2 regions of the Mesorhizobium sp. M0478 genome follow, and region 2 is predicted to be linked to the other one. Evidence: riboswitches for the same ligand, from Rfam matches in the RefSeq annotation. Region 2 holds a riboswitch; the other holds the start of a gene.
What was found. Region 2 has a riboswitch for thiamine pyrophosphate ahead of NKI64_RS15345 (YkoF family thiamine/hydroxymethylpyrimidine-binding protein). Riboswitches for the same ligand answer to the same signal wherever they lie in the genome.
Positions count from the first base shown of each region.

Region 1: it holds a riboswitch for thiamine pyrophosphate, as region 2 does, so the genes downstream of both, thiB (thiamine ABC transporter substrate binding subunit) here and NKI64_RS15345 (YkoF family thiamine/hydroxymethylpyrimidine-binding protein) in region 2, are expected to answer to the same signal.

Region 1 is NZ_JAMYRH010000001.1:495,258-510,848, reverse strand. Features, by position in the region: gene NKI64_RS02495 (ABC-F family ATP-binding cassette domain-containing protein) at 1-826, opposite strand, end outside; gene NKI64_RS02490 (thiamine diphosphokinase) at 828-1,487, opposite strand; TPP riboswitch at 1,650-1,764, shown strand; gene thiB (thiamine ABC transporter substrate binding subunit) at 1,808-2,815, shown strand; gene thiP (thiamine/thiamine pyrophosphate ABC transporter permease) at 3,036-4,634, shown strand; gene thiQ (thiamine ABC transporter ATP-binding protein) at 4,631-5,365, shown strand; gene NKI64_RS02470 (M48 family metalloprotease) at 5,727-7,133, shown strand; gene NKI64_RS02465 (RNA polymerase factor sigma-32) at 7,216-8,073, opposite strand; gene NKI64_RS02460 (amino acid ABC transporter substrate-binding protein) at 8,470-9,243, shown strand; gene NKI64_RS02455 (amino acid ABC transporter permease) at 9,381-10,061, shown strand; gene NKI64_RS02450 (amino acid ABC transporter ATP-binding protein) at 10,058-10,825, shown strand; gene NKI64_RS02445 (CarD family transcriptional regulator) at 11,022-11,603, opposite strand; gene fdxA (ferredoxin FdxA) at 12,030-12,368, opposite strand; gene NKI64_RS02435 (RNA-binding S4 domain-containing protein) at 12,622-13,008, opposite strand; gene NKI64_RS02430 (helicase-related protein) at 13,084-15,591, opposite strand, start outside.
Region 2 is NZ_JAMYRH010000005.1:327,573-343,163, forward strand. Features, by position in the region: gene minC (septum site-determining protein MinC) at 1-19, shown strand, start outside; gene minD (septum site-determining protein MinD) at 69-884, shown strand; gene minE (cell division topological specificity factor MinE) at 881-1,153, shown strand; gene NKI64_RS15245 (ArsR/SmtB family transcription factor) at 1,419-1,859, shown strand; gene NKI64_RS15250 (SRPBCC family protein) at 1,856-2,392, shown strand; gene NKI64_RS15255 (dihydrofolate reductase family protein) at 2,558-3,139, shown strand; gene NKI64_RS15260 (EamA family transporter) at 3,451-4,332, shown strand; gene NKI64_RS15265 (hypothetical protein) at 4,477-5,652, shown strand; gene NKI64_RS15270 (hypothetical protein) at 5,743-5,835, opposite strand; gene NKI64_RS15275 (hypothetical protein) at 5,909-6,007, opposite strand; gene NKI64_RS15280 (hypothetical protein) at 6,067-6,165, opposite strand; partial or broken gene NKI64_RS15285 (Y-family DNA polymerase) at 6,421-7,098, opposite strand; gene NKI64_RS15290 (hypothetical protein) at 7,332-7,568, shown strand; gene NKI64_RS15295 (heme-copper oxidase family protein) at 7,721-8,128, shown strand; gene NKI64_RS15300 (hypothetical protein) at 8,395-8,616, shown strand; gene NKI64_RS15305 (hypothetical protein) at 8,637-8,867, opposite strand; gene NKI64_RS15310 (hypothetical protein) at 9,008-9,337, opposite strand; gene NKI64_RS15315 (hypothetical protein) at 9,498-9,800, shown strand; gene NKI64_RS15320 (DUF1236 domain-containing protein) at 10,142-10,471, shown strand; gene NKI64_RS15325 (hypothetical protein) at 10,570-10,785, shown strand; gene NKI64_RS15330 (DUF2934 domain-containing protein) at 10,878-11,117, shown strand; gene NKI64_RS15335 (hypothetical protein) at 11,274-11,525, opposite strand; partial or broken gene NKI64_RS15340 (GSU2403 family nucleotidyltransferase fold protein) at 11,791-12,180, opposite strand; TPP riboswitch at 12,383-12,495, shown strand; gene NKI64_RS15345 (YkoF family thiamine/hydroxymethylpyrimidine-binding protein) at 12,486-13,085, shown strand; gene NKI64_RS15350 (ABC transporter permease) at 13,341-14,183, shown strand; gene NKI64_RS15355 (ABC transporter ATP-binding protein) at 14,180-14,962, shown strand; gene NKI64_RS15360 (ABC transporter substrate-binding protein) at 14,959-15,591, shown strand, end outside.

The DNA of each region.
Region 1 (15,591 bases), on a different contig from region 2:
CGGCGTCGCTGGCCACCATGGTCGCCGAGCCCTCGGCGCCGCGATGGCCGCGAAAACGCTGGCGCATGGTCTGCAGTTCGCCCAGGCGGCGCATGTTGCGTTTGCGGCGAGCCGTCACGCCATAGCGCAGCCAATGCTCCTCGCGCACGATCTGGCGGCCGAGCTTGTGCTGTTCGCGCTCTTCCTCTTCCAGCACAAGGTCGCGCCATTCCTCGAAATGGCCAAAGCCCTTGTCGAGGCGGCGGGTCTGGCCACGGTCGAGCCAGACGGTGGCGCGCGAGACGCGTTCGAGGAAGCGTCGGTCGTGCGAGATGACGATCAGCGCCGAAGACGTCCGGACGAGCTCCTCTTCCAGCCATTCGATGACCGACAAATCGAGATGGTTGGTCGGCTCGTCAAGCAGCAGAATATCGGGTTCGGGCGCCATGACGCGGGCAAGTGCTGCGCGGCGCGCCTCGCCACCGGAGAGATCGTTGGGGTTCTCCGTGCCGGCGAGGCCGAGATGCTCCATCAGATATGTGGCGCGGTAGGGATCGTCGGCAGGCCCAAGCCCGGCCTCGACATAGGCACGCACATTGGCAAAGCCGTCCATGTCGGGCATTTGCGGGAGATAGCGCACCGTTGCCGAAGGCTGGCGGAAGACCTCGCCGTCTTGCGGCTCGATCAGACCGGCGGCAATCTTCAGGAGCGTCGACTTGCCGGAGCCGTTGCGGCCGACGAGCGCGATCTTGTCACCGGCGGACGCCGTCAGTTCGGCGCCATCGAGCAGCGGCGTGCCGCCAAAGGTCAGTCTTATGCCGTCGAGGTTGAGAAGGGGCGGGGCCATGTCAGCTTTCAGGCAAGGGGTAGGGGTGGGCGAGCAGCAGCGCGCGGCCATGGCCGAGCTCAATTTCGAGGCCGCCCCCGGTCTTGTTGGACTTGACCTCGTTCGAGATGGTCAGCGACGAGCCGAACACGACCTCGACATGGTCGAGCGGCCACTTCGCGCCGGACACGGTGAGGCCCGAAAGATCGGAAAAGCCGAGCACCGAAAACAGCGTTCCGTCGGCATAGTCGAAGCCGGCCTTGCCGGGCAGCAAAGGGGCGCCTTCCTGCGCTCCGCTGGTCAACAGCACTTTTGTGCCTGTCTCTGCCAGTTGAAGGCTGAGCGCCAGATGCAGGAAGGCGTGGTCGGCGCGCTTGCCGCCGAAAGCGCCGGCCAGCACCAGGCTGGTGGCGCCGCGTTCCAATGCCGCCGCGATCGCCAGCTCGCCATCGGTCTTGTCCTTTTCGGGAGGAAACACCTCCCGCGGCACGGCGGCGAGATCGGCAGGCAGGTCCGCCGGCACGGAATCGAAATCGCCGACCCACAGCTCCGGCATCAGGCCGATCAGGCGGGCATGACCGATGCCGGCGTCGGCGGCGATGACGCGCGTGCCCGCGACCTGGCGGTCGAGCCGCGGCGTGCGGACGAGATCGCCGCCAAGCAGGATGGTGAATGTGCTCATATCCGCTGGCCCTTACCAGCCCCGCCGACGAAACGGAAGGCCGAGCGGCACCGTCACTCTTTGTTGGAGCATGATCTTTTTCCGGAAACGGATTCCACTTTCCGGGATCATGCTCGGGCAAACTTCCGCTTGCGTGGCACCTTGGCCGAGCCTATGTGTCGAAACGCTCTAACGGGGTGCCGGACGCGATCTTCGCGGGCCGGCTGAGAGGCAGTCTCGCCAACCCGCTGAACCTGATCCGGTTTGTACCGGCGGAGGGATTAGACGCTTCGGACAGCCCGACGCCTCAATTCCTTTCAACACGAATGAAGGAGGCGCCGATGCGCATGTTTTTGTCCCGTCTTGTCCCAGCGCTGGGGCTTGCTGTTTCGCTACTGGCAAGCCCTGCGTCAGCGCAGGAAAAACTCACGATCTATACCTATGAGAGTTTCACTGCCGACTGGGGTCCGGGACCCCAGGTGAAGAAGGAATTCGAAGCCGAGTGCGGCTGCAGCGTCGACTTCGTCTCGGCGGCCGACGGCGTCGCGCTGCTCAACCGCGTCAAGCTCGAAGGTGCCTCGACCAAGGCAGATATCGTGCTTGGCCTCGACACCAACCTCACCGCGGAAGCCAAGGCTTCCGGCCTGTTTGTCCGACATGGCGCGGTGGCTGAAAACAACGTGCCGGGCGGCTGGAGCGACGACACTTTTGTGCCCTATGATTATGGTTATTTCGCCGTCGTCTACGACACCGAAAAGCTGAAGAGCCCGCCGAAGAGCCTGAAGGAACTGGTCGAGGGCGATGCCGCCGACAAGATCGTCATCCAGGATCCGAGGACGTCGACGCCGGGCCTCGGCCTGCTGCTGTGGGTCAAGTCGGTCTATGGCGACAAGGCGCCGGAAGCCTGGGCGAAACTCAGGGGCAAAGTGCTGACGGTGACGCCGGGCTGGAGCGAGGCCTACGGCCTGTTCACCAAGGGCGAGGCGCCGATGGTGCTTTCCTATACGACGTCGCCGGCCTACCACATGGTGGCCGAGAACACCGGGCGCTACCAGGCCGCCTCGTTCGAGGAGGGCGAGTATCTGCAGGTCGAGGTCGCGGGCATCACCACCACGGGCGCGAAGAACCCGCTGGCGGCGAAGTTCCTGGCCTTCATGACCGGGCCGAAATTCCAGGATGTCATTCCGGAGACCAACTGGATGTTCCCGGCCGGGAAAACCGACAAGCCGCTCAATCCGGCTTTTGATAGGCTGGTCAAGCCGGCGAAGACCTTGCTGTTCAGCCCGGAAGAGGTCGCGGCAAATCGCAAGGCCTGGGTGGATGAATGGCTGGCGGTGATGAGCAAGTAGATTTGGCTGTATAGTCAAAAGATGAGTGCTCTACGGCGCCCCCCTCTGTCCTGCCGGACATCTCCCCCACGAGGGGGGAGATTGGCCTTTACGTTGACTTTCGCCAATCTCCGAAGCTGCAGGAATGAGCGGAGCGCTAAAACCGCCAATCTCCCCCCTCGTGGGGGAGATGTCCGGCAGGACAGAGGGGGGCGCGAAGGAACGCGACGCCCGGTAAAGAGTGCAACGCTCTGACCCCCGCATCACGGCCGGCATTGTCGCGCTTGCGGCAATCGCGCTGCTGATCGGTGGCGCCTTCGCCGGCCTTATCCGCGAAGGCGCGCACGACCTTTCCGGCGCCGCGTCCGCCTTTGACCTCTATCTCCTGCGCGTTGTCCGCTTCACGCTCTGGCAGGCTGCGCTCTCGACTCTGCTTTCCGCCGTACCGGCGCTCTTCGTCGCCCGGTCGCTGTCGCGGCATCCGCGCTTCTTCGGACGCGGCTTCATCCTGCAGCTGTTCACTGTGCCCCTTGCCTTGCCGGCAATTGTCGGAGCGCTGGGCATACTGGCGCTCTATGGCCGCGCCGGTTATTTCGCCGCGATCGGTGGCCAGAGCTGGCCCGACATCTATGGGCTGTCGGGCATCCTCGTCGCCCACGTCTTCTTCAACCTGCCGCTGGCCACCCGGCTCTTCCTCGAAGCGCTGGGAACGGTGCCGGCCGATCAATGGCGGCTGGCGAGCCAGCTCGGCATGGGGGCGAGGCCAGCCTTCCGGCTGATCGAGTGGCCGGTGCTGCGCGCCGCGCTGCCGGGCGTCGCCGGGCTTGTCTTCATGCTTTGCATCACCTCCTTCACCATCGTGCTGATCCTCGGCGGCGGGCCGGCGGCGACGACGTTGGAAGTCGCCATCTATCAGGCGCTGCGTTTCGACTTCGATCCGGCGCGAGCGGTGACGCTGACGGTGCTGCAGATCGCGCTGACTTTTGCCGTCATGCTGGCGCTGACGCGGCTCGGCGCCAATGTGACCGGCGACGCCAATTTGCCTGTCGCGCCGCGCCGCTATCACTTGGCCGGCAAAGCAGAAACAGCGTTCAACGCCGTCCTGATCGTGCTCGCCTTGCTGTTCGTCGCCGGACCAATGGCGGCCACCGTCGCGTCCGGCCTCGACGCCGATCTCGGCCGGTTGGCGGGCGAGAGTGCCGTGCGTCAGGCGACGCTGACCAGCGCCGGTCTCGCCTTCTCGGCGGCGCTACTTTCGGTGGCGCTGTCGCTGTCGCTGATCATGGCGCGTCGGGCATTGTCGCTGCGCCGCCGGTCCAGTGCCCGTTCATTGCTCGAACATGCCACCGACACCGGCGCCGGCTTCGTCCTCGTCGTGCCGCCCATTGTCATCGGCGCCGGCTGGTTTCTCCTGCTGCGCACGGTCAGCGATGTCTTTGCCATCGCGCCGGTCATGGTCGTCACCGTCAATGCGGTGATGGCGATGCCCTTTGCCATCCGCGCGATGCGCCCGGCCTATGATGCGGCGAGCGAGCGCCACGAAAAGCTGTGCGCGCAGCTCGGCATTGCGGGCTGGAACCGGCTGCTTCTGGTCGACTGGCCATCGCTCCGGCGGCCGCTGGCCACCGGCTTTGCCTTCGCCATGGCGCTGTCGCTCGGCGATCTCGGCGTCATCGCGCTGTTCGGCAGCGATTCGGTGCAGACCTTGCCCTATCTCCTGCTGGCGCGCATGGGCAGCTATCGCACGGCCGATGCTGCCGGGCTGGCTTTGCTGCTCGGGGCGGTCTGCCTTGCATTGGTGGTCGCGGCAGACTGGCTGGGACGGGGAGAGAGATCGTGACGTCCGCTGTGGAGAAAGGCACGACTGTCCGGCTGGACGAGGTCTCGTTCAGCTATGGCGAAACGTCATTCCTGTTCGATGTCGAATTCGATACATCTAAGATCACCGCCATCATGGGGGCAAGTGGTTCGGGCAAATCGACCTTGCTCGATCTGGTGGCTGGTTTCGAGACGCCGGAGTCCGGTCGTGTGCTGATCGGCGCCGCCGATGTCGGCGCCAAGCCGCCTTCGGCGCGGCCGGTGTCGATGGTGTTCCAGGAAAACAATCTGTTTGCTCATCTCTCGGTGGAGAAGAATGTCGGGCTCGGCCGCTCGCCATCGCTCAACCTGACCGACGCCGATCGCGCCGCGATCGCCGAGGCGCTTGACCGCGTCGGCCTGGCCGGCAAGGAAATGCGCCTGCCGCGCGAACTCTCCGGCGGCGAAAGGCAGCGCGTGGCGCTCGCCCGCGTTCTGGTGCGCGACCGGCCAGTGCTGCTGCTCGACGAGCCGTTCGCTTCGCTCGGGCCAGCACTGCGCGACGACATGCTCGACCTGGTGGCCGGCGTTCATGCCGAGCGGGCGATGACGGTGCTGTTCGTCACGCATCAGCCGGAAGACGCTCGCCGTATCGGCGAGCAGATGGTTTTTCTGGACAATGGCAGGGTTGCCGCGACGGGACCTGCCGCCGATTTTTTCGACGGCACTGGCCCTGAAGCGTTTCGGCGCTATATCGGCGCAAGTTCGGGCTGATCACGCGATATTGCCCGGAAGCGGACATAATTTACGACCAAACCGGCTACAGGTGATGTGGCGCTTGCTTGCCATGGTCCAGTCGATGTGGCTAGGTCCGCTTAGTACTGGTCCGGCACGAGCCGTGATTTGCCCCCTACAGCGCCGCATCCGGCCGGATGCGTAAACGCTGTAGGTTTTTTGATGTGTGCAGGATTGCCAACGAAAACCGATTTTTCGCTGGCGCGGACCCCGGTCCAAATCATGCGCCGAGAGCTGAAGGAACGCCGTGCTGCCGACCGGCACTGACACTTTGAAACGCAGACCGCTGGTGCGCTTCCTCGCGCTGGCCGGCCTTGCCGTGGCGCTGGCCAGCTGCCAGATGTTCACGCCTCCCGAAGTGCAGGAATCCGGCTTCCAGCCTTCCGACAAGCCGATCACGGTCGACAATGTCGCCGCCAACAGCAAGCTTGCCGAACTGGCGAAGGCGCAACATCCGCGCATCCTTGCCACCTATGGCGGCGAATATTCCGATCCCAAGCTCGAGCGCATGGTGGCCAAGGTTGTCGGCAGCCTGACCGTGGTGTCGGCCAATCCGACCCAGACCTATCGCATCACCATCCTCAATTCGCCCAACGTCAACGCTTTCGCGCTGCCGGGTGGCTATCTCTACGTCACCCGCGGCCTGCTGGCACTGGCCAATGATTCGGCTGAACTCGCCGCCGTCATCGCGCATGAGATGGGCCACGTCACCGCCAATCACGGCTTGCAGCGCCAGCAGCTCGAGGCCGAGGAAGGCCTGGCGACCAAGGTGGTCTCCGATGTGCTGGGCGACAGCCCGACCGCCAAGCAGGCATTGATCCGCGGCAAGCTGAGGCTGGCGCAGTTCTCGCGCAACCAGGAGCTGGAGGCAGACGCCATCGGCATCAAGTCGATCGGCGAGGCCGGTTACGATCCCTATGCCGCCGGGCGTTTCCTGCAGTCGATGTCGGCCTATACCGATTTCCGCTCGATCAGCGGCGCCACCGACGCCAGCCTCGACTTCCTGGCCACGCACCCCAACACGCCGCAGCGAATTGATCTGGCGCAGCGCCACGCCCGTCAGTTCGGCGCGCCGGGCATCGGCACCCGCGACCGCGATTCCTTCCTGGCCGGGATAGACGGCCTGCTCTATGGCGACACGCCGGAAGAGGGCTATGTGCGCGGCCAGACCTTCCTGCATCCGGGCCTCGGCGTATCGTTCACGGTGCCCGACGGCTTCATCATCGACAATTCGGCGGCGGCAGTGACGGCGACCGGTCCCGGCGACATGGCGATCCGCTTCGACGGTGTGTCGATCGACAAGGATCGTGCGCTGACCGACTACATCAGAAGCGGCTGGGTGGCCGGTCTCGACGAGACCAGTGTGCGCCAGGAGACGATCGACGGCAACCAGGCGGCGACCGCGCACGCCGGCGCCGATGGCTGGCAGTTCGACATTGCGGTGATCCGCGCCGGCGGTCAGGTCTACCGGCTTTTGACAGCGGCCCCCTCTGCCAGCACGACACTCGATCCGGTGGCACGCTCGGTCAGCGGTTCGTTCCGCGTGCTCAGCCCCGCCGAGAAAGCGGCACTGAAGCCGCTGCATATCCGCGTCGTCACGGTACAGGCCGGGCAGACGATGGGCACACTTTCGGCGCAGATGGTCGGCGTCGACCGCAAGCTCGATCTGTTCCGCGTGCTCAACGCGATGTCGCCGGGCGCCTCGGTTTCGGCCGGCGACAAGGTCAAGATCGTCACGGACAGATAGCGCCGGTCTTCGTCAGAAACCCCAGCCTTCGCATGCTTTTTTCTGAGATAACTCAGGGGCGGTACCCCTGTTCCTGGCAATCTCAGGCCGCCATGAACTCCGGATTCTGCTTCACCAGCGCGAGCTTGAGCTTTTCCATGGCGCGGGCCTCGATCTGGCGGACACGCTCCTTGGAAATGCCGAGCGTCTCGCCGAGCGCCTCAAGCGTCGCACCTTCGTCGGTCAGCCGGCGCTCCTCGATGATCCTGAGTTCGCGGGCATTGAGCGCGCGGAGCGCCGTCTTAAGCCACATCAGGCGCCGTTCAACGTCGATAGTGTCGCCGGCGACCTCGTCAGGCAATGGATCGTCCGAAATCAGGAAGTCCATCCGCTCGGTGGTGCCGGCTTCGTCGGCGAGCGGTGCGTTGAGCGAAGAGTCAGGTGCTGAAAGCCTGGAATCCATCTTCTCGACATCGGCCTCGGAGACGCCGAGGGCTACCGAGACTTCGCGGTAGAGCGTGGCGTTAGAGATCGGCTCGGCGCCATTGGCAAGACGGGCGCGCAGGCGCCGCAGGTTGAAGAACAGCGCCTTTTGCGCCGAAGAGGTGCCGCCGCGAACGATCGACCAGTTGCGCAGGATATAGTCCTGCATCGAAGCGCGGATCCACCATGTCGCATAGGTCGAGAAGCGCACCTCGCGCTCCGGCTCGAAACGCGCGGCTGCTTCCAGCAGCCCGACATGGCCCTCCTGGACCAGATCGCCGAGCGGCAGGCCGTAATGTCGGAATTTCGAAGCCATGGAGATGACCAGCCGCATATGGGCGACGGTAATCTGATGCAGCGCCTGCTGATCCTGGTCTTCCTTCCAGCGCAAGGCGAGAACATGTTCCTCATCGCGCTCGAGGTAAGGGGCTTTCATTGCCGTGCGGACCATGGTCCGTCCTGCCGTGTCTTCGATCATGCCGCGCTCCTGCTCCCGGACATTTTCGGACGGCCTGGCGGCCGTTATCTCTGTTTGACGCAATTCCGAAGGAAACCGCTTTCCCACTTTCCTGGAATTGCTTCGGGCCTAGCGCAGCCAAGGGTTCTTGAAATGGAAACGCGGCGCCCTACAACAAGCCATGAACGTGCCACACCGGGGATTGGTTCCGCCGCCGATGGCGGTTGTTTTGTGCGGTCCGACAGGGCGCATCGGCACCGCAGATCGGGACTATTGGCACCGATCCGAGCTGCTTTGAGAATCTGATTTCTGGATCGCCGTTTTTTTGAAATCTGGTTCCTTATTTTGCTGCGCTGTATCTGTCAGTTTCCGGCTCTCACAAGCGCCGGACACCGGCCAAGACGGGATCACATAGAAATGAAATGGCTCAATTCGCTCATCGTCGCCGGAACGCTTCAGGTTCTGGCTGTTACATCAGGCCATGCCGGCGCCAATCTTGACCAGATCAAGCAGGCCGGCACCCTCAAAGTCGGCACCGAAGGCACCTATGCGCCCTTCACCTATCATGATGCTTCCGGCGCGCTGGTCGGCTTCGACGTCGAGATCGCCAAGGCGATCGGCGACAAGCTCGGCGTCAAGGTCGAGTTCCTCGAAGGCAAATGGGACGGGCTGATCGCCGGCCTCGACGCCAACCGCTACGACGCCGTGATCAACGAGGTTGGCATCACCGACGCGCGCAAGGCCAAGTACGATTTCTCCGATCCTTACATCGCCTCCAAGGCCGTGCTGATCGTGCGCGGCGACAATACCGACATCAAGACCTTCGCCGACCTCAAGGGCAAGAAGTCGGCACAGTCGTTGACATCGAATTTCGGCAAGCTCGCCGAGACCAACGGCGCCGAACTTGTCGGCACCGACGGCTTCGACCAGTCGATCCAGCTGCTGCTCACCGGCCGCGCCGACGCCACCATCAATGACAGCCTGTCTTTCCTCGACTTCAAGAAGCACAAGCCGGACGCCAATGTGAAGATCGCCGCGCAGGAAGAGAACGCCGACTATTCCGGCGTCATCGTGCGCAAGGGTGATCCGGAGCTGGTCGCGGCGATCAACAAGGCGCTGGCCGACATCAAGGCCGACGGCACCTACAAGAAGATCGCCGATACCTATTTCGGCCAGGATGTCTCGCAGTAAAGACCATCTCCCGGCGGTTTGCCGGCAATGACAAATAGCGGCGGGCCGTCTTTGACGGCTCGCCGTTATTCGCATGATATGAGAAGCACACAATCGCACTGCCGTCACCGCGGCGGTCTGTGAGGGAGGAGCCGTTCGTGCCGCACTGGCTACACCTGATGCTGGACTCGTTGCCGACACTGCTGTGGGCGGCGTTGATCTTCACCGTACCGCTGACATTGCTATCGTTCGCACTCGGCCTGTTCGTCGGCCTGGTTGTCGCCCTGGTGCGGCTGTTCGGCCCCAAGCCTCTGGTTGCCGTGGTCCGCTTCTATGTCTGGATCTTTCGCGGCACGCCGCTTCTGGTGCAGCTGTTCCTGATCTTTTACGGCCTGCCTTCGGTCGGCATATTGCTGGATGCTTTTCCGGCGGCGCTGATTGGCTTCACCCTCAACATAGGCGCCTACAGTTCGGAAATTATCCGCGCCGTGATCGGCTCGGTGCCGAAGGGCCAGTGGGAAGCGGCCTATTCGATCGGCATGACCTGGAGCCAGGCGATGCGGCGCACCATCCTGCCGCAAGCCGGCCGCGTCGCCGTGCCGCCGCTGTCCAACACCTTCATCTCGCTGGTCAAGGATACGTCGCTGGCCGCCGCCATCACCGTGCCGGAGATGTTCCAGGCGGCGCAGCGCATCGTCGCCACCACCTATGAACCGCTGATCCTCTATGTCGAGGCGGCGATCCTTTATCTGGCGATGAGCTCGGTGCTTTCGGCCTTGCAGACGCGGCTGGAGGAGCGGCTCAACCGCTATGGCGGCTTCCTGGAGGCGCGCTCATGATCGGCCTCACCGATATCGAAAAGCGCTTCGGCGACAATCTGGTGCTGAAGGGCGTGACGGTCACCATTGCCGAAGGCAGCGTCACCGCGCTTGTCGGTCCCTCCGGCGGTGGCAAGAGCACTCTGCTGCGCTGCATCAACCTGTTGGAGATCCCGACCTCGGGCATGGTGCGCATCGGCGACGAGACGCTGGAATTCCGTCCCGGCATCAAGATCCCCAGCCGCGACATCCAGCGCCTGCGGCTGCAGACCGGCATGGTGTTCCAGAACTTCCAGCTGTTCCCGCATCGCACCGCGATCGAGAACGTCATGGAAGGCCTGGTGACGGTGCTGAAATGGCCGACGGCAAAGGCGCGCGAGCGGGCACTGGCGCTGCTCGAGAAGGTCGGCATGGCGCACAAGGCGGATGATTGGCCGGCAACGCTGTCGGGCGGCCAGCAGCAGCGTGTGGCGATCGCCCGCGCCCTGGCGCCGTCCCCGAAAGTGCTGCTTTGCGACGAGCCGACCTCGGCGCTCGATCCGGAACTGGCGCAGGAAGTGGTCGACGTGCTGGGAAAACTCGCCAGCGAAGGCACGACCATGGTGATGGCCACGCACGACCTTCGCCTTGCCTCCAAGATTGCGCAGGAGGTGGTGTTCCTCGACGCCGGCGTCATCGTCGAGAAGGGGCCGTCCGCCGTGGTGTTCTCCAACCCGGAGCGTGAACGGACGAAGCGTTTTATTGCGACGCTGAAGCAGGAGGCGGAGAAGGAAGCCGGCGGCTGAGCCTTCTACCTCCCCCTTGTGGGAGGTCGGACGGAAGGTCCGGGTCGGGTCTGGTGCCGTCCCCCATCCTCGCTGCTTCGCAGCGACCCTGCCTGGGCGAGCCACGGGTCTCGCCCTTCCTTGGAACCCCACAAGGGGGTAAAAACAAAAACCCGGCACAAGGCCGGGTTTTTCATGAATTCGACGGTGAAAGCGATCAGGCAGCTTCTTCCTGCTCGGCTTCCTCATTGTCGGCCTTGGCGCCGCGCTTCGGGCCCTTGTTGAGGTTGACCTCGATCAGGCGCACGGCTTCGGTTTCCGACATGCGGTTGACTGCCGCGATCTCGCGCGCCATGCGGTCGAGTGCCGCCTCATAGAGCTGACGCTCGGAATAGGACTGTTCCGGCTGGTTGTCGGCACGATAGAGGTCGCGCACGACTTCCGAGATCGAGATCAGGTCGCCCGAATTGATCTTGGCATCATATTCCTGCGCACGGCGAGACCACATGGTGCGCTTGACGCGGGCGCGGCCCTGGACGACCTTCAGCGCGCGCTCGACATAATCCTCTTCCGACAGCTTGCGCATGCCGATGGAGGTCGCCTTGGCGACCGGAACCTTCAGGCGCATCTTGTCCTTCTGGAAGTCGATGACGAACAGTTCCAGCTTGTGGCCCGCAACTTCCTGCTCGTCGATCGAGACGATCTGGCCGACGCCGTGCGCCGGATAGACGATGTACTCGCCGGTCTTGAAACCGTGGCGTGCCGAGGTGGACTTCTTCTGCGGGGTGATCGTTGCCATTACGCCCTGAACTCCTTGTTGTGGCACCGGCGGCCTGCCGGTCCGAACGCATGCGACCGGGGACACCGATCGTTAGCCGCACAACAGATGAACCCATCGGAAAAAGCCGGGACCGGCAAACCGCATACATAGCGACTGCCTGGCCCAGATCGCTCTGGTCCGATTGGGGATTTCACCTTTCAGTGATTTGGGGCGCTTGCGCCATAAATCGACGTTGTGTCACCGGCATGTTTCAACTGGTGTAGCACAAAAAGTCGGAAGAATCAAGGTTTTGCTGCAAACGCGAAGGTCGAGCGCCATCGCCGCCTGTCAAGGCAGTTAATGTATGATGCGCGTTACGCAGCGTTATGACGATCCAATAGGCCGCACTTTTTTGCTTTGCGCATCACCCTTTCCGAAATCGATTCCGATTCCAGCGTCATGTGCTCAGTCGCCTTCGCCGGGCTCGGCGGAGAAATATTTCTCGAACTTGCCGGCCTCGCCGTCGAAGCTCTTGGCATCTGCCGGAGGCTCCTTCTTGGCGGTGATGTTGGGCCATTTCTCGGCGTATTCGGTGTTGACCTGCAGCCATTTGTCGAGGCCCGGCTCGGTGTCGGGCTTGATTGCATCGGCCGGGCATTCCGGTTCGCAGACGCCGCAGTCGATGCACTCGTCGGGATGTATGACAAGCATGTTCTCGCCCTCGTAGAAGCAGTCGACCGGACAGACCTCGATGCAGTCCATGTACTTGCATTTGATGCAGTTGTCGGTCACGACATAGGTCATTGGTCGGCTCCGGGACGTCCCGTTCTTGCTAGAGCGACGTGCGTCCAATTGGACGCACAAAGTACGCTCTGACACTTTGAATCTGCGCATCGTGCCTTCCGAAAAATCGATTTCCGATTTTCGGGCCGATGCGGCGGCTTTTTTGGTGAGGTAACGCCTTTGCCTGCCGCTTGCAAGGGCAGCCATTGCAGGCGGGGCCCGCGTGTCCGGAATGAAATTCCAGACCGCCGGCATGGCGCAGACGGCCAAGGCTTCAGTCTTCCCCGAACAGCCGGTCGGTTTGCCTGCGCTCTTTCTTGGTCGGCCGGCCGCTGCCGGCGTCGCGCAGCGCCGGAATGGCATCGGCAACAGCCTCGCCTTTCGGCGCCGGCGGCGGGGACATGTCCTCGTAGAGCGTGCGCGCTTCCTCGGCCGGACCGCGCCGCACGCCGGTGCCAAGCACCTTCCAAATGAAAATACGGCGCTCGTGCGTAATGGTCAAAACGTCGCCAGGCTTGACCAGATCGGAGGCCTGCGCTGCTTTGTCGCTGTTGATGCGGACGCGTCCGGCGACAACCAGCTTGGCCGCCAGCGAGCGCGATTTTATCGCGCGCGAAAAGAACAGCCACTTGTCGATGCGCTGACGACCTTCAGCAACCATCGCAGCGAGTTATCTCTTGTTGGAGCATGATCTTGTCCGAAAACCGGTTCCACTTTTCGGGATCATGCTCAGAGCCTACTTCTTCAGCTGGTCGCGCAAGGCGGCGAGCTTGGCGAAGGGCGAGTCCGGATCGAAGCGCGCAGGGCGTTCCTCGCGTGGCTTGGCCTGGAAAGCCGGCTTGGCGCCTTGCGGTCCGCCTTTGCCTTCCGGCCTGCCGCCTTTCCAGTCAGGCCGGCCCTCGCGCGGACGCTCGCCTTGCGGCTTGCCGTCGCGGCGCTGTTCGCCCTCGGCCTGCGGCTTGGGCTTGAACTTCGAACGGTCGAAGCGTGGCTTGGCGGCACCGTCGCGCTGGTCGCGCCGGCCCTGATAGGCCGGCCGTTCGCCCGGTGCCGGCTGTCCGCCGGCAGCGTCGGCCGGCGCATCGGCGCGGCTAGCCTGGCCGTTACGCGGGCGATTGTCCCGGCCTTGACGATGGCGCGGGCGCTGCTCGAAACGACCCTGCCGCCACAGCAAGATGGGCTTTGGCGCTTCGGCCTCGGGGACAGGCTCAGCGCTTCCACCCTCCCCCTCGTGGGGAGGGTCGGCGCGCAGCGCCGGGGTGGGGGCAGCGCCGGCGTCGGCGGTTGCGCCTGCATCGGCTACGCGGTCTGCACTATCGGTTTCGTCAGCGCTGTCACCCCCACCCGCGTCGCTTCGCGCCGCGACCTCCCCCATCGAGGGGGAGGTAAAAGCGTCGGCGCTTTCGGTGACAGTGTCGTCAGCCTCTGCAACGGCCGGAGCGTGTTCTTGCGCTGCAGGCTCTGCAGTTGTTTCGTCGATGGCTGGGACCTCGGCGGTAGCTTCAACGGCCGCAGCTGGCTCCGAACCCTCGGCAGGCGCTTCCGGCTGAGCGTCTGCAACAGCCTCCGCTGCGGCTTCGGCGACGGGCTGCTCAGCCGCAGGCTCAGCGGCGGCAACCGCATCCGGCTCCGATCCAACGGCCGGCGCTTCAGCGACGGCTTCGCTTGCAGCGGCTTCCGCCGCCTTGGCCTGTTCAGCTTTTGCAGCCGCGTCCGCAGCCAGCTTGGCGGCAGCCGCTTCCCGCACCGCGTTGTCCTGTGCTTCCAGCCGCGCCTTGACCTCTGCCGGCGGCTTCGGCTCGGCGCGATAGCCGAGACCTTTCAGGATCTCTTCCATGTCGTCGGCGGTTGCGCCGAGGATGGACATCATCGGCGGCGTCACCATGAAGGACTGGCCGTCATAGGCGCCGTCCGGGCGCTGTCCCAGACCGGGCTTCCAGTTGGTCGCAGGCCGGATCAGGTCGGCCAGCCGTTCCAGAATGTCGATGCGCACGGCGCGGCGGCCGAGATTGCGGTAGCCGGCAAGCTTGTAGAAGCTCTTGTCGAAAGCAGGATCGATGACCACCGAGGTGCGGCCGGAAGCCAGTGCGTGCACCACGTCGCCAAAGCCCGGCTTGTCCTTGCCGTCGTTCTTCAGCGCCCACAACAGCGTAATCAGTCCGGCGGGCGCCGGCTTGATCAGCGCCGGCACGAAGACGTGGTAGGCGCCGAAGCGCACACCGAGCCGGCGCAAGGCGGCGCGACCCTCCTGGTCGAGCGACTTCATTTCCTCGGCGATGTCGCGGCGGTTGATGAGGCCGAAATGCTCGACGAGCTGGAAGGCGATGCCACGGCCGATGCCGGCGATCTGCTCGGCATTCTTCAAGTCGACCAGCGGCTTCAGCAGCGACTCGATCTGGAAATTGACGAAACGCTCGGCGCGCGCGGCGACCTTGTCTCGGGCGGGGCCGGTCAACTGCTCGTCGGCCAAAAGCACCAGGCGCGGCTTCAGCGCGTCCTCGCCGGCAACCAGCGTGCCGATCGGCGCGCCGATCCAGCGCAGCGTGCCGTCGGAGCCGAGCGCAAGGTCGCCATTGGCGCAGGCGCCGAAGCGTTCGGCACGCGCCTCGAACTCGGCGGCCAGCGCTTTTTGCGCTGCCGTACGCACGGCCTTGGCGTCTTCGCCGCCGGCGCTCTGGTCGGCGGTGAAGCGGAACCCTTGCAACTCGCCGACATGATGGCCTTCGACAAGGACGGTTCCGGTAGGACTGATTTCGGCTTCAGGCATTGTATTTTCTCTAAGGCGCCGCATGAGGACGGAAGTCCTGCGGTCTACAAACCGTTTCGTCAACCGCTCATGCAGCGCATCCGACAATCTGTCTTCGATTTCGCGCGTCTTTTCCCGCCAGTGTGCCTGATCGGCCAGCCAGCCCGGCCGGTTGGACACGAATGTCCAGGTGCGGATCTGCGCAATGCGGTGCGACAGCGTGTCGATGTCCCCCTCGGTCGTATCGGCGCGGCGCACCTGCTCGGCCATGTAGTTCTCGTCGACATGGCCGTGTTTGGCGAGGTCGGTGTAGATAGAAGCGATCAGGTCGGAGTGCTGGGCCGGCGCGATCTTGCGGTAGTCCGGCAACGCGCAGGCTTCCCACAGCAGCGCCACGCGCTTGGCATTGGTAGCCAGCGCGCGGATGTCCTCGTCGCGGGAGAGATGTTCGAGCGCCTGCGCATCGACCGCCGGCAGCGCCCGCGTCAGGCCTTCGAC
Region 2 (15,591 bases):
CATCGCCCCTTTCAGCTAATGCGTCTCGCCCGACAACGACATAACGAACAACAACGGAGGCTTTATTGATGGGCAAGGTAGTGGTGGTCACCTCGGGCAAGGGGGGCGTCGGCAAGACGACCTCTACCGCGGCTCTGGGGGCGGCGGTCGCCAAGACCGGCAAGAAGGTGGCTCTGGTGGATTTCGATGTCGGCCTGCGCAACCTCGATTTGATCATGGGCGCCGAACGCCGCGTGGTGTTCGACCTCGTCAACGTCATCCAGGGCTCGGCAAAGCTGTCGCAGGCGCTGATCCGCGACAAGCGGGTCGAGACGCTGTTCCTGCTGCCGGCCTCGCAGACGCGCGACAAGGATGCGCTGACCGAGGAGGGCGTCGCCGAGGTCATCGGCAAGCTGCGCTCGGTGTTCGACTACGTCTTCTGCGACAGCCCGGCCGGCATCGAGCGCGGCGCGCAGCTCGCCATGCGCTTTGCCGACGAGGCGGTCATCGTCACCAATCCGGAAGTGTCGTCGGTGCGCGATTCCGACCGCATCATCGGCCTGCTCGATTCCCGCACCTTGCGCGCCGAGGAGGGCGAGCAGATCGCCAAGCATGTGCTGGTCACGCGCTATGATGCGGGACGCGCCGCGCGGGGCGAAATGCTGTCGATCGACGATGTGCTGGAGATCCTGTCGGTGCCGCTGCTCGGCATTATCCCCGAGAGCCAGGATGTGCTGCGCGCCTCCAACCTCGGTTCGCCGGTGACGCTGTCGGAGCCGCTCAATGCCGCCGCCAAGGCTTACATCGACGCGGCCAAGCGGCTCGAGGGCGAACAGCTGCCGGTCATCGTGCCCTTCGAACGCAAGGGCTTCCTCGATCGTCTTTTGGGAAGGAGGGCGGCATGAACCTGCTCGACATCTTCAAGCGGCGCACCAGCGCGCCGGTGGCGCGCGAACGGCTGCAAGTGCTTCTCGCCTATGAGCGCCGCAACCGCAGCCAGCCCGATCTCGTCTCCATCCTGCGCGAGGAGATCATGGCGGTGATCGCCAAGCATGTGCAGATCGACCAGGATTATCTGCAAGTTTCGATGGACCGCGGCGAGACCATGTCGACGCTGGAGATCGACATCCAGATCCCCAACAAGAGCGCGGTGCCGCTGGCCATGGCTGGGTGAGGTTACCCTCCCCCTTGTGGGGAGGGTCGATCCGCAAAGCGGATCGGGGTGGGGGTCTGCGCGGACCTCCGCCATCTTGGGTTCCTCTCCCAGACTTTCGTGAGGGAAGAGGAAATCCACATCCCCCACGGTCAGCGCTAGTACCCCCGCCCGGACCTACGGTCCGACCTCCCCACAAGGGGGAGGTAGGGGGCCGGCGCCTCTCCCCAAAAAACATTCAACCAACTAGTTGACTATCTAAAATCTCGCCTCTATATTCAACTACATGGTTGAATTAGAGACGCCCCAGATGGACCAGGTTTTTCACGCCCTTGGCGACGCCACGCGCCGGAACATGCTTAACCACCTCGCCGGCGGCGAGCGCACGGTGAGCGAGCTGGCTCAACCCTTCGCCATGTCGCTGGCCGCCGCCTCCAAGCACATCAAGGCGCTGGAGCATGCCGGGCTGATCCGGCGCGAAGTGCGCGGCCGCACCCATGTCTGCCGCCTCGAGGCCCGCCCGCTGGCCACCGCCTATCAGTGGCTCGGCCAATACGCGCGTTTCTGGAACAGCCGCCTCGATGTCCTCGAACAGCTTTTGCGCGAAGAGCGCAAAACGTCGACAACGCCGTCAACGCCGGCACCGGCAAATCCAGAACCATCCAAGCCGGAATCACCCAAGCCAGACACATCCAGGCCAACATCATCCGAGGGAGACGACCGATGAACCAGATGAACAGCTTCGACGGCTACGCCCAGCTGATCCAGCCGGCCACTTTGAGGATCGAACGGCTTTTGCCCGGAACCAGGGAGCGCGTCTGGGAATATCTGACGCAGAGCGATCTGCGCTGCAAATGGCTGGCGGCCGGCGACATGGAGATGGAGGAAGGCTCTTCCTTCGAGCTGGTCTGGCGCAACGACGAACTGACCGATCCGCCCGGCGACAGGCCGGCCAGCTTCAGTGGCGGCGAGCAGCGGATGCACAACCAGATCGTCGAGTGCGATCCGCCGCGTAAGCTCACGATCACCTGGAACGGCAGCGGCAATGTCACCTTCGAATTGGCGCAGCGCGGCGACGACGTCCTGCTCACCCTGGTCCACCGCCGCCTGCCAGACCGCTCGAGCCTGATGATGCATGCCGCAGGCTGGCACGTGCATCTCGACCTCCTGGTTGCCCGCGTGGCGGCCGAGAAGCCCGAACCGTTCTGGGACAGCTTTAGCCGTATCGTGGCGGAATACGACCGGCGCCTGCCGGCCTGACCTGACCTAACGCATCGCCCGGTCCAACCGGGCACCATCGATCCCTTGCGCCGGATGCCGGCGCAGGGGCCGGCGAAACACGCGCCTTCGCCAGACACCGCGGCGCGCCAGCGGAAATGAAACCAGGCAACGTGCTTGCATCCCGCAAGCCCGAAGGAGGAAGTCATGCGTAAATTGATCACCGGAATGAAGATCTCCATCGACGGCAAGATCGAAGGCCCCGAAGGCTTTGCCGACTGGGTCGACAACTGGTCGGAGGAATACGGCCTGATGCCTGAGATCGACGCCTGCCTGCTCGGCGGCGTCATGTATGCCGGTTATGAGTGCTACTGGAGCGCGATCCAACAGAACGAGCCGGACCAGCCATTGCCGATGACCGGCAGGCTGGTCGACCCGGCCGAACTCGAATGGGCGCGCTTTGCCGCGAAAACCCCGCACTATGTGCTGTCGAACACCATGACTTCGGCCGCCTGGGCCTCGACGCGCTTCCTGCGCAGCCTCGACGACATCGCGGCGCTGAAGCGCGAGCCCGGCAAGGACATCTATCTCATGGGCGGCGCCCGCATCACCGCCAGCCTGATCGAGGCGGGGCTAGTGGATGAAATGCGGCTCATCGTCTATCCGCTGCTCGCCGGCGACGGCAAGGCGCTGTTCGGCACGGTGCACGCCCGGCACGGACTGGAACTGCGCCAGGTCGGCCAGCTGTCGGATGGGCGGGTGAGGCTGGTGTATGGGCTGGCGAGCTAGCCTCTTTTCCTCTCCCTCCGGAGGGGAGAGGTGGCGCCGCGAAGCGGCGACGGAGTGGGGGAAGGCGCTCATGAAACCCACGGTCGCCGCCTCCGGCAAGCAGGCAATCGGGCGGATGTGATGGACGGTCGACCCCCACTCCGTCGAGCTTCGCTCGACACCTCTCCCCCGATCGACGGGGGAGAGGAAATGCGTCGGCGTTCGCCTTCCACGTCTTGCCCCATCAACAGTCTGCCCGTGCCACACGACAGCCAGGCCTATTATCCATATCTCGGGCCAACGCTGCGGCGCACCGCGCGGAGGGACTGGAATTGACGTCGACGCAGATTGCCGCAGCTGAAGCGAAGGGCTTGCCGATCGGCGCGTTGCTTGGCGCCATGGTGTCGATCCAGATCGGCGCCACCTTCGCCAAGGGCCTGTTTCCACTGATCGGCGCCAATGGCACCACGGCGCTGCGGCTGGTCGTGGGGGCGCTGATGCTGGCGGCGGTGCTGAGGCCGTGGCGGGTGCGGCCGTCGCGCGCCGTGCTGCCCTGGCTCATCGCCTACGGCGTCAACCTCGCGGCGCTGAACCTGCTGTTTTATGCAGCGCTCGCCAGAATTCCGCTCGGCGTCGCGGTGGCGCTCGAATTCTGCGGCCCGCTGCTCGTGGCGACGCTGTCGTCGCGGCGCGCCACCGACTTCGTCTGGGTGGTGCTGGCCGTTGCCGGCATATTGCTGTTGTCGCCCTTCATCCACTCCGGCAGTGCACTCGACCCGATCGGCGTGATGCTGGCGCTGGCCGCCGGCGGCTGCTGGGCGCTCTACATCGTCTTTGCGCAAAAGGCGGGCGCCGAGCTTGGCAGCCAGACCACGGCTTACGGGCTGGTCATTGCCGCTGCTCTCGCCCTGCCGTTCGGCCTAGCCGAGGCGGGTACCGGCCTGATCGCACCCGCGATCCTGGTCAGCGCGCTGCTGGTCGGGCTGTTCTCCAGCGCCTTGCCGTTCTGGCTGGAGATGGTGGCGCTGACCCGGATGCCGGCCAGGCTCTACGGCACGCTGACTTGTCTGGAGCCGGCGCTGGGCGCGCTGGCCGGCTTCCTGTTCCTGCACGAGACCCTGAGCCCGCTGCAGTGCGCGGGCGTCGCCGCCGTGGTCGTCGCCGCCTTCGGCGCCGCGCTGACCACCAAGCCGCCGGTGCCGTCGCCGGAATAGTTGCCCGAGATGGGTATATGAGGCCGACGCCATGTCCGCCGGTCCCGTGTCCGGTTGCTCAAGCGCCTGCAGCATCGATATATGGATCGATGTATGTGCAGGAGATCCAGATGAGCAGGGCCGACAGCATTGCTTGAGCCGTCCGTGATCAAGGCAATACTCCTTGCCGGGCTCGCCGCTGTCGTTGCGGCTCTCGCCTGGCGGCTGGCGCGGTCGCGTCGCAGAGCCCGGCTTCGTGAAGATCCGGCCAACGACTACGCCGTGCGCCGGGACTGGTCGGGCAACCACGGCAAGCTCAATCATTCGACCTTTGTCTACTTCGATGCCGATCGCGACGGCCGCTACGGGCTCGGCGACCGCCCGATGGCCGGCATCATGGTCAGACTGCATGATGGCGACGGCCGCTTCGTCGCCGCGGCGCGGAGCAACCGCGGCGGCTTTGCCAATTTCCTGGCGTCGGCGAAACGTCGGGCCGCGCCCATCCATGTGCCGGGCAGCTACCGCTTCACCGTGTCGGTTCCGCCCGGCTGGCGCTCCAGCAGCGCCAACGAGGTCCAGTCGCAGCACCTCCGGCCGCTGCCGGGCTCGCCCACCGGGCTGGCCTCGGAAGCAATGCTGCAGCCGGTCGGCCTGTTTGCGATACGCCGGCTCAGCGGCCGCGTAGCGGACGGTGCTTCGGCGAGCATCTCGGTGATGGCGAAAGGGCAAGAGGTGGCGGTGCATCCGCTAAGTGCTGGGGCTGGCTTCCGTCTCGATCTGCCCGATGACGCCGACGCGATCGAAATCACCGGCGGTGGCATGGAACGACGACTGGCCTTGTCGGCCTACCCGACCGAACTCGGCCTGCTGTCGCCCGAGAACGCGGCCGTCGACAGCGCCGCGTCCTTGCAGGCCATCGGTTTCGACGATGTCACGACGCGCGGCCTGCGCAAGGTGCCGTCCGGTTATGCCGGGTTGACCTGGTTCAACCTGAACGCACTGGCGCGCGATCATACCGAAGGCAGCGAAGGCTACGTCAACGGCAATATCTCGGGAGACCATGTCTGCTATACGAGCAGCGGACACCCGGCCGAATTCTCGAGCGACAAACCGTTCGGGTTCCATTCCGTGATGCTGACAGCGGCATGGTTGAAGTCCGAAGGCGAAACCGCACTGGTCGAGAGCTGGCTTGGCGACCGGCTGATCGCCAGCGACACGATCGTCCTGTCGGCAATGGCGCCCGTCCACTATGCGCCGATGCTGGCGGCGGTGACGCGCGTGCGCCTTTCAACGAGCCACTATTGGCAGCTCGTGCTCGACGATCTGGTGGTTGTGCGCTGAACGGTCCCGCCGCCTGCGGGAGATCATGCTCCGGAAACGATCAAGCCGCCCGACTCTGCCAGGAGGATCTCGATCTACCGGGGAACGAGTTTAGCCCGGAATAGGAGCAGAAGCGCCGTTCGCGGTGATCTGCGAGAGCTTGCCCTTTTTTACCAGCACTGGCTTGGAATAGGTCTTCCTCATTTTCCACTCTCCACGTCGGGCACCCAAAGCCCCGTTCCCGGCCAGACGGCACGAGGCGTCGGATAATCGGCTGCTAGACGGCGACCGGCCCGGAGCCGTTACCATTGTCGGCTGTAACCTGCGAGAGCTTGCCCTTCTTGACCAGCACCGGCTTCGAATAGGTCTTCTTCATGCCGCATCTCCAGTGTCAGGCGAGGCCGCCAGATCAGGCGACAGTCCGACTCAACGACTTCACTCGATCGGGCCGGAACCCGCTCCATTGGCGAGCGCCGTAACCTGCGAAAGCTTGCCTTTTTTGACCAGAACAGGCTTCGAATAGGTTTTCTTCATAGTGAATCCTCCAAGCTTACGCGATAATGCCAGACGGATCGGCACTGTCAACCTTCGCGGCGCCGTCGTCCCGCCCCGGGTTTTCTTGGCGCCGATGCGCTAACTGCAAGTCCACCTTCATCGACAAAGCGTTGTTCTTGGGCGTGCATGGCGTGGCCGGGTTGCGGTGCGAAAAATGTCCGAAACTGTGGCGGGTCTGGCCTGGTTGGTCGGCCTGCTCAAACAGAGCGGCAATGCAGCGCGGACTGGCCCAGCCTGGTTCCATGCCAGCGACGCCAGCTTTTCGCCGGCGGCGGGCCCGAGCAACCTTCGCAGCGCCCCGCTATGCGTCTTTGCCAACTGGCCGATGGTCTCGATGCCGATCTCGGCCAGCCGCGCTCTGGTCGCCGGGCCGACGCCCCACATCAGCCCGACCGGCAGATCATGCAGGAAGGCAAGTTCGGTGTCCGGATCGACCACCACCAGGCCGTCGGGCTTGGCCACCTGCGAGGCGATCTTGGCCAGATGCTTGGTGCGCGCCACGCCGATCGAGATCGGCAGGCCGAGCTCTGCCCGGACGCGCCGACGCACCGTGGCGGCGATCTCGGCCGGCGGCCCGAACAGATGCGTGCAGCCGGCGACATCGGCAAAGGCTTCATCGATGGAAATCCGCTCGACCAGCGGCGTGAAATCGTCGAGCACCTTGATGGCGGCGTCGCCCAGCCGCTGATAGTCGGCGAAATGGCCGCCGACGAAGATCAGTCCGGGGCAAAGCTCGCGCGCGCGTCGTCCGGGCATGCCGCCGCGCACGCCGAAAACCCTGGCTTCGTAGGAGGCGGCAAGCACGACGCCGCCGCCGACGGCGATCGGCTTGCCCCTGAGCGCCGGGTCGAGCAGCTGCTCGACCGAGGCGTAGAAGGCGTCGAGATCCGCATGCAGGATGGTGGGCTCCATCCCGACCGTTCCCTTTGCGGCGTTGCAGCATTAGCCGCGTCTGTTGTGAGAGGCGTTTTTGCCGAACAAATAGAGAACAAACAGGGCCTATTGTCAAGCGAAGTGGTTGTCGCCGGCCGGCCCGTTCCAGGTCGGGCTGTCGAGTGCTCCGCCTGGGCATCGGACCTGCGGAACATTGTCTCTCGCCTCAGCGTTCATATCCGCGACGGGACGCTGTTTTTGTGGAGGCCGGTATGGGCCAGTTCGAGATGATCGACCTCGTCAGCGTCGTTGACGCCTGCACGAGCGATCGCGTTGCCGGGCACTGCGTGTCAATGGCCAGGGCGGTGGAGGAGTTGCGAGTGCTGACCGGTGATTTCGTATCGCCGGACGAGACGGTGGCCAACGCGCTGTCGGCAGTGGCGCTGGGGCGCGGCTGCGCGGTGGTGTTCGACGAGCGAGCGGGCGCCGACATCTTGCTGACGCCGTAGCGGGGCGGCGCCGGGTTGTGGCAGCCAGAAAGTCGAACAGCGTGCAAAAAGCTGTGCAGGCATGGCCCATAAGCGGGGCGTGGAAAATTTCTGCGCGTGGGTGTATTCTCCAGGACGCAAGCGGTCGCAGACCGCATAGGGGGAGAAATGACATGCCGAGGGTTTCGGAACTCTTTTTCAAAACTGCCATCTTGTTCCTGATGTTGGGGATTGCGGCCGGCCTGCAGATGGCGATCTCGGGCGACCACGCCGCTTTTCCCGCGCACGCGCATATCAATCTGCTCGGTTGGGTGACGAGCGCCATCTTCGGCGGCTACTACGCGCTCAATCCGCAAAAGGCGGCGCGTCGCATCGCCATGATCCACTACGGGCTCTACACTCTCGGCCTGGTGATCATGCTGCCGGCGCTGTATGTGATGCTGCAGGGAAACCCGGCGCTTGAACCGATCGTCGCCGGCGGCTCGCTCATTATCGCCGCTGCCGTTCTGGTTTTTGCTTTCGTGGTGTTTTCGCCCGAAACGGCGCGCTCGGTGTCCGGCGTGGTTCCGGCCTCTCGCTGACTGTTCGCGCGCGGCGATCAAAGTCCGACCCGCGTTCGCGACCCGCGACACGGGTTGGCCAGGCCGATGGCCGCAGCCGCTGGCTGCGGTGTCTATCGCCGCGTCGGCGTTTAACATACCCGAGTCCCACCACGTATTATTTCGTGACTATTTGGCGCCGGAACCTTCCCAGATATCGCGCGTTGCGGCGACTGTATTCGCGCTGCCTTATATATAGGCAGACTTGAGTACGTCCACAGCATGGGTTGGGGGAGGAGCAGGCCACCATGTCGAAAAGAGAAATCGGAACGTCGGCCTCACTGGGCCGACGCATCGCCGATCTGAAAGCCAGGATGCGAGACGCCAGCGTTACTGAACACGAGATGCAGACCTTCCAGAAGGTCGCAGCCATCATGGGAGGTGTCGAAGGCTCCCTACGCCTCGACGCCGACGACCTGATCGCGGCGTCCTTCGTCACCGAGGCGCTCGGCGATCCCGGGTCGAATTGAAGGTCAGAGCCCGTCGGCACTCAAGTGCCGGCGGTCGATGGCCCGGTTCGCAGCGCCGCGATGCCGGAGCGTGTCTGCACCGCCCGCGGCGGGGATTTCTTGCGCACTTTGAAGATTTCAGGCGAGCGGCCTCGACGGCGCTTGAAATATTGGGCTTCGCGTTCGTGCTTCTCGGCTGCTTCTCGGCTGTCGAAGGTGCCGAGATTGTCGCCGTCCAGCCCTTGACCACAAGGGCTAAGCCAAACCGCCAAGGCGCCTTAAACGAAGGATCCGGCCAGCCGGATCCTTCGAAATATCGCGATGCTCCGGCATCGCCTTCAGCTCATCCTTGGTCCAACTGGTGACGGCGTGGACGTCCCGGGAAACCTCTCGGAAGTCCGCGGTCGCTGCCTTACACGTCGTCGAACGGGCCGCCGCGCCTCGCCAGATCGTGACCAATGGCGGCTTCCTCGGCGTCGTCGGGCAAGGCATCGTCACTGTCCTGGTAGGGGTTGTCGTCATCCTCCTCGGGCAATTCGCCTTCCTTCTCGACACCGGTGGTGTCCGGCAGGCTTTCCTCATCTGCTCCGTCGGGCAGGACCGTTGCGCCACGTAGCGCATCCCAATCCTGCCGGCGCGGCGTCGGCGCTTCCACCTCGTCATTGGCGATCCTGTCGCGGGCATCGTTTTTGCTCGGTGGCGCCTCGACCTCGTCATTGGGTTTTCTGTTTCGTTCTTCCATGATTGCCTCCTCCGGGCGGCTTTGCGTCGAGAAGGTGGAACTCACTTCCGGCTGTCAGGTTCCGGCAACCACTCCATCTCCGTGGAACCAATTGCCGCCAGTCTGCTTTGCCAAGGACTAGTCTGCTTTGCCAAGGAGATGAATCCAGAGGAGCTGGACCATGAAGACTTTCCCCCTCATCCCATGCGTGCTGCTCTTGGCGCTGGCCGACCCGGCGGCTGCGCAGGACAATGGCGACCGGAACGGCCCTGCCGCGCCTTGCCAGGCGCAGCCTCAGGACGATGGTCAGAAGCCGCCGGTCGCCAATGGCGGCGGCGAATCGACCAGCACGCTCGGTCCCTGCGGCGGCGTGCTGCAGCCGCCGCCCAGTGGTGACCAGGGTATGACGCAGCCGCCGCCGGATCAGGGCAAGACGCCGGTGATCAAGCCTGGCGAGGTGCCTGCGCAGCCGCCGGATCAATGACCTTTGCTTGAAACTTCACGGCGTGGCACGAAGGCGGTCGGTTCCGGTCTTGGCCGGGCGACGCGGTCACCGGATCAATGCCGGCGCCGGCCGCAATCGCCACCGGAATTGGAGCCGTGCATCATCCATGTCGAAGGTCTCCTGAGGGATTGTGCTTCAATGCGAATCTTGCGGGTGCGGGTTCTGCTGGCATGACCGGGAAGCCGATCAATTTAGTCTCCGCTTGCGGAACAAGACCGTACCGGCTGCGTTTGCCTCCAGGAGCCCGCCACCTCGATCTGCGCTGTTTTCGCCTCATGCGGGAACACGGCGGAGCTCGCCAACAACGACAGGAGACGAAGATGAAAACCATCCTTATTCCCGCCGTCGCCGGGCTCGCCATGATCGCTGGTATCGGCATTGCCGCCGCCGACGAGGTCATCGTCACGCAGCCGGCACAGCAGCAGGTGATCATCACCCCGGAACAGCGCACGGTCGTGCACCAGTACGTAAAGAAACATCCGCTTGCCTCGGTCAATCTGCTCGGCGTCGAATTGAATGTCGGCACTGCCTTGCCTGACACTGTCGAGCTGCAGGAGGTTCCCGACGTTCAGTACAGATACGCCGTCGTCGACAACCATACCGTGTTGGTCGACCCCAGCACGCGCAGGATTGTCGAGGTGGTCGAGTAACGCTCGACAACCTAACCATTCATCGGTGATACGGCCCTGTCGTTCTTCCCAAAAGGGCGGCAGGGCCGAATGACGAACATGATGAAAGGAGAATTGCCATGTTGCCGCATGTCGAGACCCCGAACTCCGCCAATGTTGCGGCGTGTTGCGACAAGTTGCTGGCCGAGCGCAACACGGCGCTGCTATCGATGAAGGAAGCGATCGCGCTCCTGCGGGAGCGCACCGGCACCGATCGTTCGGATGCCGACCTCGCGGGGCTGATCGTCAAGAAAGCGGCGCTACTCGGCGTTGCGGTGATTTCCGACCCGCGCTGAGATGTCTCGTCACTCAAGACGCCGGCCGAATTTTCGGCTAATGTTTTCGTGGAATCTGGACCAACCGACCGGACCCAACCACGGAGGCTTAAGTGACGGACGACAAACAGGACCGCATTCGCCAGCGCGCGCACGAGATCTGGGAAAAGGCCGGCCGGCCTGAAGGCGCGCATCAGGAACACTGGGAGCAGGCCACGGCTGAAGTCGATGGCGCGGTCGCCAAGCCCAAAAAGGCGGCGAAGAAAGCTGACGCCAAGCCCGCCAAGGCAGCCGCCAAGCCAAAGGCGGCGAAGCCTGCCGCCGCAAAGTCCGGCAAAGCCAAATCGAAATAAGGCCAGAAATAAGGCCAGTCGAAATAAAGCAAGGCCGGAATTCGCTGGCCGGGGCCATCCTTGGCGCCCGCCGTTCAGGCGCGCCCGAGCCTCTCAACCTGACGAATTGCGCCTGCGACGGGCAGCGCAATTCCTTGTGTTTGGCGACAGGCGCCCTCATGCCTCCCAGGCATAACTCGACAGCGCAAAGCGAATGCCGGCAGCTGTCATGGCCAGTTCGCATTCGGTGATCTGGCGCAGGTGGCGCAGATAGCGCGTCACGGTCTGTGGCAGCCAGCCGGCGCAGGCCTCGACATAGGCGCGGCTGTGAACAAGGGTGCCGGTCGACAGCCTCTCGTCCTTCTCGGCAACGACTTTCAGATATTGGCGGATGAAGCGGATGTCGTCGGCGATGTCTTGGCTGGCCATTCGCCAGGCCCCGGCGAGGCGTTCGCACTGATCGAATGACAAGGGCAACAAAGGGGGCGGCAATAAAGGCGGCGGCAACAAAGGCGGCGGCAACGACGGGGGGGACAGCAAAGGCCGAGAGAGATCGGCGAAGGCAACATGGTTCGCTGTGCTCAAGGACATTCCTCTCTGCGAAAAGAGATATCGTACTTTATGTACGAATAAGCGTCAAGCCAATTTCGTACGGTTGGGACGATGGAAATGAATATAGCAGCGGTCGCTTCAGCTAATCCCGCATCGTGAATCCTTCAGGAGTCGCACCAATTTCGCGGAGGGATTTCCCCAGGATGGTGTGACTGTTTTCCCTCGTGGCGGCGTCGAACAGGTTCAAGCCGCCCCGGATCGTCTCGCGCCAGTTTTCGCCCTTGTCCCACGCTTCCATGAAGGCGAAGGCAAGGTCGTCCTGGCGACGCGTGGCTTCGAGCGCTTGGGTCAGCAGGCGCGCTTGATGGAGATCCTTCTCCCGCTTGGCGCCAGCGCTCGGCCCGCGTCGCGAGGCGACGATCAGCTTGTGGATGGCGTAGCGCTGGGGCGAGGGGACCAGCACAGGCAAGCCCGAGCGATGCAGGAGCACAGTCCGGATGGGGTCGCGGATAAGGAAATCCAGAAACCGTAAGGGCTGCGCGGAGTCTCTGCCGTTTTCTTATAATTACGTTTATCAGCTTGAATTTCAACGCAGTTATAAGAAGTTCGTGGAAACCTTATAACGCAACGAGTCGTCTGTTAACGCCCGGGCGCCCGGCACGTCTGGCCCAAAACACTTTCCCGCAGTGCCTCAACAAACGGCTTCCCCAATGCCGCGAACGGTGCTTTAACCCGCTCATCCACAGGGGTGCTCCGTATGGTCGGGGCTGAGATGAGGGCGGCAAGCCTTCGGACCCTAAAGCTGATCTGGATAATACCAGCGGAGCGAGGCGGGCGATGTTTTCAGGCGCACAGATTTCCCTTTATCCCATGACCGACGATTTCGTCGGCGTCATCCTCGGCGCGCTCGATCCCTGGCGCGATCGGCTGCGGATCGAAACCGATGACATCTCGACCCTTACGGTCGGGCCGCCCGAGGTGCTGTTTCCCGCAATGCGCGACCTGTTCGTGGCGGCGGCCAAAAGCGGCAAGCACTGCGTGCTTTCGGCGGCGGTCTCGCGCGGCTGTCCGGGTGAGCCCGACGATCCGATCTGCCGCTCCGACGAGACCGGCGGCCCCGCCATTCCGCTGGACGAGCGCAAGATCGCCGCGATCCGCGCTGTCCAGGCCACGCCGTCGACCGGCCAGCAGGTGGCGGCGCAGTTCTCGCTCTACGTTATGGGCACGGGCGACCATATGGACGAGATCTACGGCTGCATCGATTTCCTGAAACAGTCCGGCGTCTTTGAGCGCTCAAAGAACTTCTGCACCAAATTGCGTGGCGATGCCGGTGCGGTGTTTGCCACGCTCAACGAGGCCTTCTGCCGCTTCGGCCCCGGCGCCGGCCACGTCACCCTCGACATCACGATCTCGGCGAACAGCCCGAGCGCCGTCTGAGCCGCGGCTCAAGCGTCGTTCCTTGAGGATATTGCCGTGGCTGGTTTATCTGACCCATTGCGTGGAGGAGATGCCTCTGACCCCTCAGCACAAAGAGGAGGGGAGCCATTGGCGATTGGCGAAGACCGCGATGCCCACGAATCTCCCCCCTCGAGCGGGAGATGGCTGGCAGGCCAGAGGGGGTCCCAGCGCGTGGAGCGCCGACGTCCTTTTCGCATCGGCAAGGCGTGGGCGCTCTATGCTAGACGACCCCCTCTGTCGCCTTCGGCGACATCTCCCCCTCGAGGGGGGAGATTAGCCGCCGGCATCGCCAAGACCATCCCCGCCGCCTTCGCCTTCGCCCTGCTCCTCGCGGCCTGGGAGCTCTACGCCCGCTACGGCGGTGTCGCCCCCACCGTGCTGCCGGCGCCGTCGCGCGTGCTGCAGCAGGCCTGGGAGCATCGCGCCGCCCTGGCCGACAACACGCTGCCTACCATCCGCGCCACATCAGCCGGCTTCGCCTGCTCGTTGGTCGCTGCCTTCGTGCTTTCGGCGCTGGTCGATTTCCTGGCCCCGCTGCGCCGCACGCTGTTTCCGCTGCTGATCGTCAGCCAGACCTTGCCGCTGGTCGCGATCGCGCCGCTCATCGTGCTGTGGTTCGGCTTCGGGCTGATGCCAAAAATCCTGCTTGTGGCGCTCGTCACCTTCTTCCCGATGATGGTCGCGCTGGTCGAAGGTTTTGCTGCGACCAGCAAGGAGATTTCGCAGATGCTCGCCGCCATGGGGGCAGGGCGCTGGCGTATCTTCTGGCTGGCGCGCCTGCCTTCGGCGCTGCCCTATTTCTTCGCCGGGCTGCGCATCTCCATCACCTACGCCGTGGTCGGCGCGATCTTCGCCGAATATGCGGGGGCGGCGAAGGGGCTGGGCATCTACATGCTGAATGCCAAGAACAACTTTCGGCCCGATCTGGTGCTCGCCGCGGTCGCCGTCAGCGCCGCGCTCACGCTTGTCTTGTTCGCCATTGCGGTGCTCGTCCAGCGCTTCGCCATGCCTTGGGAGAATGCAGGGAGCGAAAGCCGCGACGGCAAGGTTGAAGCTGCAGAAGAGAACCGTCAATGACGCGGCTCGAACTCCGGGACATCAGGAAGAACTTCGGCGCGCTTGAGGTGCTCGCCGGAATTTCGCTTCATGTCGCGGCCGGCGAGTTCGTTTCCATCCTCGGCCCTTCCGGCGCCGGCAAGTCGACGCTGTTCCAGTTGCTGACCGGCGCACTGAAAGGTGAGGTCGACATGCGCTTCGACGGCGCGCCAATGCAGGGCAACCCCTTCGCCTTCATGCCGCAGCGCGACTCGCTGATGCCGTGGCGGCGCGTCATCGACAATGTGACGCTGGGGCTGGAAGTGCAGGGTCTTGGCCGCAAGGCGGCGCGCGAACGCGTCGCGCCTTTGTTTGCCGAGTTCGGCCTTGCCGGCTTCGAGCGCGCCTGGCCGGCGGAACTTTCCGGCGGCATGCGCCAGCGCGCCGCCCTTTTGCGCACCGTGGTGCAGCAGCGCGACATGCTGCTGCTCGACGAGCCCTTTGGCGCGCTGGATGCACTGACCCGCGCGGGTATGCAGCGCTGGCTGGAAGGCATGTGGCAGCGCCAACGCTGGACGGCGCTGCTGATCACCCATGACGTGCGCGAAGCCGTCTACCTCTCCGATCGCATCTATCTGATGTCGGCGCGGCCGGCCCGCATCATCGGCGAGATTGCCGTGCCGCTGCCGCGCCCGCGCACCACCGGCAGCGATGCCGCGCGCCAGGCCGCCGCGCTCGAAGCCGACATCCTCGACACGCTGCTCAATCCCGGGACTGACCGGCCCTCGTTCCCGCAGACCGCTCAAAGGAGTTTTTCATGACCGAATTCACACGCCGGCAGGCTTTGCTGCTGACGCTGGCTGCCGGACTGCCGCTTGCCTCTCGCGCTCATGCGGCTACGCAAAAAATCACCGTCGCGCTCGACTGGACGGTCAACACCAACCATGTCGGCCTGTTCGTTGCCCGCGACAAAGGGTTCTACCACGAGGCCGGGCTCGATGTTGAGATCCTGCCCTATGGCGATACTGGCGCCGGCACGCTGGTCGCCAACCGCATCGCCGATTTCGGCATTGCCGGCGTCGGCCTGTTCACCCAGCGGGCTGCCGGCGCCGATCTCAAGGCGGTCTACGCCGTGGTCCAGCAGGAGACCGGCCGGTTGGTCTTCAACGCGGATCGCGGCGAGATCAAGAGTCCCAGGAATCTCGACGGTCTGACCTATGGCGGCTTCGGCAGCGCCTGGGAAAACACGCTGATCTCGACCATCATCCGCCACGATGGCGGCAAGGGCGTTTTCGAGACGGTGACATTAGGCACCTCGGCCTATGAGGCGCTGGCCAACGGCTCGGTCGACTTCACGCTGGAGGTCTCGACCTGGGAAGGCGTCGCTGCCGAGTTGAAAGGCGTCAGGCAGCGCGGCTTCCGCTACGCCGACTACGGCGTGCCCGACGAG